DNA from 3 places in the Clostridioides sp. LIBA-6622 genome. Region 1 is predicted to be linked to each of the others. Evidence: riboswitches for the same ligand, from Rfam matches in the RefSeq annotation. Region 1 holds a riboswitch; each other region holds the start of a gene.
What was found. Region 1 has a riboswitch for FMN ahead of ribD (bifunctional diaminohydroxyphosphoribosylaminopyrimidine deaminase/5-amino-6-(5-phosphoribosylamino)uracil reductase RibD). Riboswitches for the same ligand answer to the same signal wherever they lie in the genome.
Positions count from the first base shown of each region.

Region 2: it holds a riboswitch for FMN, as region 1 does, so the genes downstream of both, ACTG47_RS17775 (MFS transporter) here and ribD (bifunctional diaminohydroxyphosphoribosylaminopyrimidine deaminase/5-amino-6-(5-phosphoribosylamino)uracil reductase RibD) in region 1, are expected to answer to the same signal.
Region 3: it holds a riboswitch for FMN, as region 1 does, so the genes downstream of both, ACTG47_RS01295 (ECF transporter S component) here and ribD (bifunctional diaminohydroxyphosphoribosylaminopyrimidine deaminase/5-amino-6-(5-phosphoribosylamino)uracil reductase RibD) in region 1, are expected to answer to the same signal.

Region 1 covers NZ_CP196998.1:1,860,962-1,863,238, forward strand. The annotation lists gene ribD (bifunctional diaminohydroxyphosphoribosylaminopyrimidine deaminase/5-amino-6-(5-phosphoribosylamino)uracil reductase RibD) at 19-1,131, opposite strand; FMN riboswitch at 1,265-1,386, opposite strand; gene recQ (DNA helicase RecQ) at 1,574-2,277, shown strand, end outside.
Region 2 covers NZ_CP196998.1:3,808,318-3,810,594, reverse strand. The annotation lists gene ACTG47_RS17775 (MFS transporter) at 181-1,551, opposite strand; FMN riboswitch at 1,732-1,847, opposite strand; gene ACTG47_RS17770 (ATP-binding protein) at 2,135-2,277, shown strand, end outside.
Region 3 covers NZ_CP196998.1:200,868-203,144, forward strand. The annotation lists gene ACTG47_RS01290 (amidohydrolase) at 1-840, shown strand, start outside; FMN riboswitch at 900-1,017, shown strand; gene ACTG47_RS01295 (ECF transporter S component) at 1,142-1,747, shown strand; gene ACTG47_RS01300 (DUF4116 domain-containing protein) at 2,084-2,277, shown strand, end outside.

The sequences.
Region 1 (2,277 bases):
TATGTGTATTCATAAAATTTATTTTAAAACATCAGACTCTATCAAGACATCTCCATCTATTAAAGTCACATTATTAATTACTAGTTGTGTTGAATCCACTAGATGAGTTATTCCTTCTCCAGAAACAAATGTAGGTGCGTCTTTACCACCTATAATTTTAGGTGATAAAAATAATTTGACCTTATCAACTAAGTTGTTTCTAAATAGACTGTCATTAAGTGTGGAACCTCCTTCAACTAGTACAGAATCAATGCTTAATTCTCCTAATTTATACATTACAAATTCTAAATCAACCAAGTTATTTTTCTTAGGAGAAATTATGACTTCAACATTATTTTCTTTTAATGTTGATGATTTTTTATTGTCTTCACAACATGTGAAAACTATAGTTTTGCTAGTTTTATCTTTAACTAAATTACTATTAATTGGTAATTTTAGATTTGTATCTATTACTATTCTTGTAGGATTAGATATCTCATCTTGATTAAGTCTACAAGTTAGTAAGGGATTATCATTTAAAACTGTGTTTATACCAACCATTATGCTATGATACTTATTTCTGTATTTATGAGTTAGGTATCTTGATGACTCATTAGATATCCATTTTGATTCTAGTGATTTTGTAGCAATTTTACCATCTAGACTTACTGCTGATTTTACAATACAAAGAGGTCTTTTATTTTTTATGTAATAAAAGAATATTTCATTTAATTCTCCTGCTTCTTCTTCTAATATTCCTACAGTAACATCAATATTGTTATCTTTTAATTTTTTTACTCCATTACCACAAACAAGTGGGTTTGGGTCTAGTGTGGATATGACAACTCTTTTAATTTTATTTTGAATAATCTTATCAACACAAGGTGGTGTTTTTCCATAATGAGAGCATGGTTCTAAATTGACATAAAGAGTAGCGTCTTTTAAACTTTGTTTAGTACTGTTTATAGCATTTACTTCAGCATGATTAGAGCCGAATTTTTTGTGATATCCTTTGCCTATTATCTCACTATCTTTAACAATTACACACCCAACCAGTGGATTTGGATTTGTAAAACCTTCTCCTTTTTTAGCTAATTCAAGAGCTTTTTTCATATAGTAAATGTCTTTCTCCTTTTGATTAACAAAATTCAAGATATATACACCTCCTGTTTAATTAGATAATTTTCAAACAAAAAACCCTGAGAATTAACTCAGGGTTTAGAATAATCTACAATAAATGTTTAATGAGAATACAATAAAATAGCTCTACAAAAAAACTCATTAAACATATCTTCTTCCATCCAGACTTTACTGTCGGCTTTGGAATTTAACCAAATCAACCAAGTTTTACCTTGGCTCGCGGGCTGTACCGCCGATTGGGAATTTCACCCTACCCCGAAGATTAAGTATTAAATTTATATTTAGAATGTATCATAAATTATTTTACTTTGCAAACAATTTTTTTCAAAATATATGTTAATATATAATATAGAACATCTATAAACTTTGGAATACTGCGATTGTGAATATAAAAATAAAAATTTGAACATAATCAGGAAAGAGGTCTAATTAATTTAAATTAGGAGAGAAATATATGAATGAAAAACTTTTAGAAATATTATCAAAATACTATGGATATACAAGTTTTAGAAAAGGTCAAGAATCTATAATAAATTCTATTTTGAGCGAGAAAGACGTATTAGCTATAATGCCAACTGGAGGTGGTAAATCAATATGTTATCAACTTCCAGCGTTGATATTGGATGGAATGACAATAGTAATTTCTCCACTTATATCTCTTATGAAAGACCAAGTAGATGCTTTAAAGGCTATGGGAATTAATGCTGCATTTATAAATAGTTCACTGAGTAGCAAAGAATTTAATGAGATATTAAGTAATATTAGAAAACATAATTATAAAATACTCTATATTGCTCCAGAGAGATTAGATGCGCATGAGTTTATTGAACTAATAAACAATAATAACATAAGCCAAATTGCAATAGATGAGGCACATTGCGTGTCTCAATGGGGACATGATTTTAGATTGAGTTATAGAAGGATTTCTGATTTTATAAAGAATTTACCTAAAAGACCTATAATTACAGCATTTACAGCAACCGCTTCAGAAGAGGTACGAGCTGATATAATAAATTTATTGTGTCTAGAAAATCCAGACTGTTATATAACTGGTTTTGATAGAGAAAACTTATCAATAAATATAGTAAAATCATCTAGTAAAAATAAATATATTTTAGATTATATTAAAAATCATAAAAATGAGTCTGGAATTATATA
Region 2 (2,277 bases), 1.9 Mb from region 1:
AATCTATATAAAATAACATTAGATTAGCTTTAATCGTATTAATATCAAAATAAAATAAGGATGCCTAGAAATGGTTTTAATGGACATTTTCGGGCATCCTTATTGACTATAAGCAATAAATATTAGCAATTTATTTTTAAAAATTAAAAAAACTACACAATTTAATATAAATTAGCATATTTAAGAAATAGATTTTTCTGTTTTTCTCATAAAGAAAATAGTTAGTATAAGTCCTATAAAACATACTGCTGCTGCAATCCAATAAGATTGATTACTAGCTATTACATAGGCTGCTGTATGGCTTTTGAAATTTTGATTATATGTAAGGCTTTGTGCAAAGAAGCTACTAAAAAATGCTGTACCAAGAGCAAATGATAAATTACGAACTGTTGCAAGAAAGCTACCTCCATATCCTTGTTTTTGAGGAGGAACATCTGCAAGAATGCTACTATTGTTTGGTGAACTAAAAGCACCTAGACCAAGTCCGAAAATAACTAAGCATACAATTAAAAGAGATAATGGTGAATCTGCTTTTAAAAGTGCCATTCCAACGAGGGCAATAGTCATAAATGAAAAAGAAGCTGTTAGAATATTCTTTGCACCATGTTTATCAGAAAGAGAACCTGCAATAGGAGCTATAAGTACCATAATAAGTGGATGGACAGTCATTACAGAACCAGCCATCATAGGAGATAAATTTTTTAATTGCTCTAAATAAAATGGAAGTAGGAAAGACACTGCCATTTGAGGAAAGTAACAAGCAATTCCAATGATATTGCCTACAGTGAAATTTCTATTTTTAAATAAAGGTAGGTCAATAAAGCTCTGTTCAAACTTTACTTCTCTTAATGCTAATAATAAGAAGATTATAAGTGATGCTATACCTAGATACAATCTTGTATTTCCTTTTCCATTCATCGCAAGTAATATAAGTGTAGTACAAGTCGCAAAGAGCAGAAGACCTGGAATATCAAAGCTCTTATTTTGTTCATCTAAAACAGGTCTAGGAAGAAATTTAATTCCAAGAAAGACTGCTATAATACCAATGGGTATATTGATAATAAAAATAGAAGGCCATCCGAAATGTTCTAAAAGTATCCCTCCAATTACAGGACCACTCATATTTCCTATACCAACTACCGCTCCAGTAATTCCTATAGCCTTTCCTTTTTCATTTGCTGGAAATGCATTAGAAACTATACCAAGTCCAGTTGCCATTAAAATACTTGCTCCAACAGCTTGAAATATTCTTGAAGAAATTAATGTTGACAAGTTGTGTGATATACTACACAGAAAAGAACCTATTGTGAATACAAAAAATCCTAATGTGTATAGTCGATTTGAGCCTACTTTATCGCCAAGTTTTCCAAAAAATAACATAGTAGCTGTTACGACAAGCATATAAGCTGTTACAACCCACTGAATCTGTGACATGTTAATTTTAAAGTCAGTAGCAATTGTAGGATTTGCGATATTTAGTATACTTCCATCAAGAGTAGACATAAATACACCAATACAGATGATAATTAATACTATCCATTTTTGTTTCATGATAACACTCCAATCTTTTATATAGTAGATTTTATAAGTACAGAATAGTTATAAAATAAACAACAAAAAAAGCACCTACATCTTAGGTACCTCGAATGTGTTTAATTTCATGAATAAATACGGTAGTTGAAGGAGTTGTATAGATTACTCATGTAAAATTACATAAAGGTACTCATATACTATTTTCTTCTACCATCCAGATTTTACTGTCGGCTTTGGAATCTGACCAAATTATGCCATAAGGCTCGCGGGCTTTTACCGCCGATAGGGAATTTCACCCGTTTCTGAAGAAAAACAGATGTATTTTGTAATATTATTTTAACATAAAATTACAACAGAAACAATTGGATTTAAGTAATATGCAACTATATTACTGTATAAAGTGCTAAATTATACTTCCAAATAAAAAGCATGTAAAAATTAAATAATACAGTATAGAATCTACTATAAGTATATAAAATTAATTTGTCAATGGTATTAAATGATAAGTTTTAGATTTATCAAAAGCATAAAGCTGTAACAAAACTCGTATAATATTAATATCTTAATTAAGAGATATTGTAAATTATGAGGAGGCGCTAATATGGAAGGAAAGGTTAAAAAGGCATTTCCAGGTGGGAACACATCACAAGGCTCATATTCTTTTTTTGAATATATAATTCCTGAGAATGTAAAAAGAGTTTTTTGTTTAAAAGGTGGTCCTGGAGTGGGAAAATCTTCACTTAT
Region 3 (2,277 bases), 1.7 Mb from region 1:
TCTGTTTGTACAACACCTGGAAGTGCAAATGTTATGGGAGGTCAATGTATAGCTATAAAAACATATGGAAAAAGAATTGATAAAATGGTAATAAAGAACCCAGTTGCATCTAAAATAGCATTTGGAGAAAATCCAAAAAGTTGTTATGGTCAGGATGACAAATCTCCCCAAACTAGGATGGCTATAGCAGCTTTGCTTAGAGAGAACTTAAAAAAAGCAGAAGAATATCTAGAGGATATTGATGTATATGAGAGCCATGATGATGAGGATTGTGAAAAGCCTGAATATGATATAAAAATGGAAAGCTTAATACCTGTGTTGAGGAGAGAAATTCCATTTAAGGCACATGCTCATAGAGCTGATGATATGTTTACAGCAATAAGAATTGCAAAAGAATTTAACTTAAAACTTACATTAGACCATTGTACAGAAGGTCATCTTATTGTAGATGAATTGGTAGAAGAAGGATTTCCTGTGATAGTAGGTCCATCTTTATCAGAAAGGTCTAAGTTTGAACTTAGAAACCTGACATTTAATACAGCTGGAATACTTTCAAATGCAGGTCTTGATGTATGTATAATGACAGACCATCCAGTAATACCTGTTCAATATCTTCCAATATGTGCAGGCATAGCTGTTAAACATGGTATGAAAGAAGAAAAGGCAATAGAGTCAATTACAATAAATCCAGCTAAGACTTTAGGAATAGAAGATAAAGTGGGTTCTATAGAAGTTGGTAAAGATGCAGATATAGTAATATGGGATAATTCTCCACTAGAGATTCAAAGTAATGTACTTTGTACTATAATAAATGGTAAGATAGTATATGAAAAAAAATAACTTGACAATTATTAAAAAATTAACTAATATAAGAGTGTAAGGAAAATTAAAAAATCAAAGAAGATCTTCGGGGCAGGGCGAAATTCCCTACCGGCGGTATAGCCCGCGAACTACTTAGGTAGTTGATTTGGTGAGATTCCAAAGCCGACAGTAAAGTCTGGATGAGAGAAGATATTTATGGAATATAAATAAGTTTATTTTAGTTTGTTTAAACTATATCCATAAAAACTCGAAGATAAGGTCTTCGAGTTTTTTGTTTTTCCTAAAAAATATAAACATATTGATTAGGAGGAAAGTAGTTATGCAAAATACAGTAAAAAGAGGTAATATGATTTCAACAAGAACTTTGGTGGTTATGTCAATTTTATCTGCAATATCTTATTTATTGATGTTTATTCAAGCACCAATACCAGGTATTTTTCCAGATTTCTTAAAAATTGATTTATCAGATATACCAGCAATATTTGGTGGTATGTCTTTAGGACCATTAGTTGGATTTGGTGTAGTTGTAGTAAAAAATATACTGCAAATGATAACAGCAACAACAACTGGAGGAGTAGGAGAATTTGCAAACATATTAATTGGTGGCTCTTATGTACTTATACTTTGTTATTCATATAAGAGAAGTAAAGATTTAAAAGGTGTAGTAATTGGGTTTGTATTAGGGACAATAGCTATGACTATAATTGGTTCATTAGTGAATTATTTTGTAATGTTACCACTTTATGGTCAATTAATGGGACTAGATGCTATAATAGGTCTAGGTTCAGCTATAAATCCTCAAGTTCATGACTTATTTACTTTTGTAATTTGGATGATAGCTCCATTTAATGTATTAAAGGCTGTCATAATATCTTTAGTAACATTACCACTTTACAAAAAAATGGGTAATGTAATAAAAAAATAATTAGACAAGAAAAAATAAAATTTTAAAATTAAACGCATTGAATAGCCATAATTTATTTGTAACTTCAGTCCTATACTGTGATTGATATATTAAATATATTATGGCTTTATTAATTTATCAAAAATTGTATATGCAATAAGAAATATTTAGACAAGTTTAATTTTTGAAATAAAGGAAGAATTAAAACGATTAACTATTAAAAAACTAAAAAGGTATCTATAATACACAGAGCGAATTCATAATAAAGAAAAAATAAAGTTATTATTAAAAATAAATAAAGATTTAGAACAGATTTTTTAATAATATCTAATTTAATAATGATAGGAGTGTAGATAGATGAACATACCTGAAAGATTGAAAAAATTATTTTTAGATGATAAAGGGTATTATTTTAATAGTAATTGGGAAAATATTCATATCAGTATTGATAACACAAAGTTAGAAATGCCTTTAAAACATATTACAAATGAATATATTCAAAATATGGAAAGTGTAAAGTATGATTATCGTGAATTAAAAAATATAAAAAA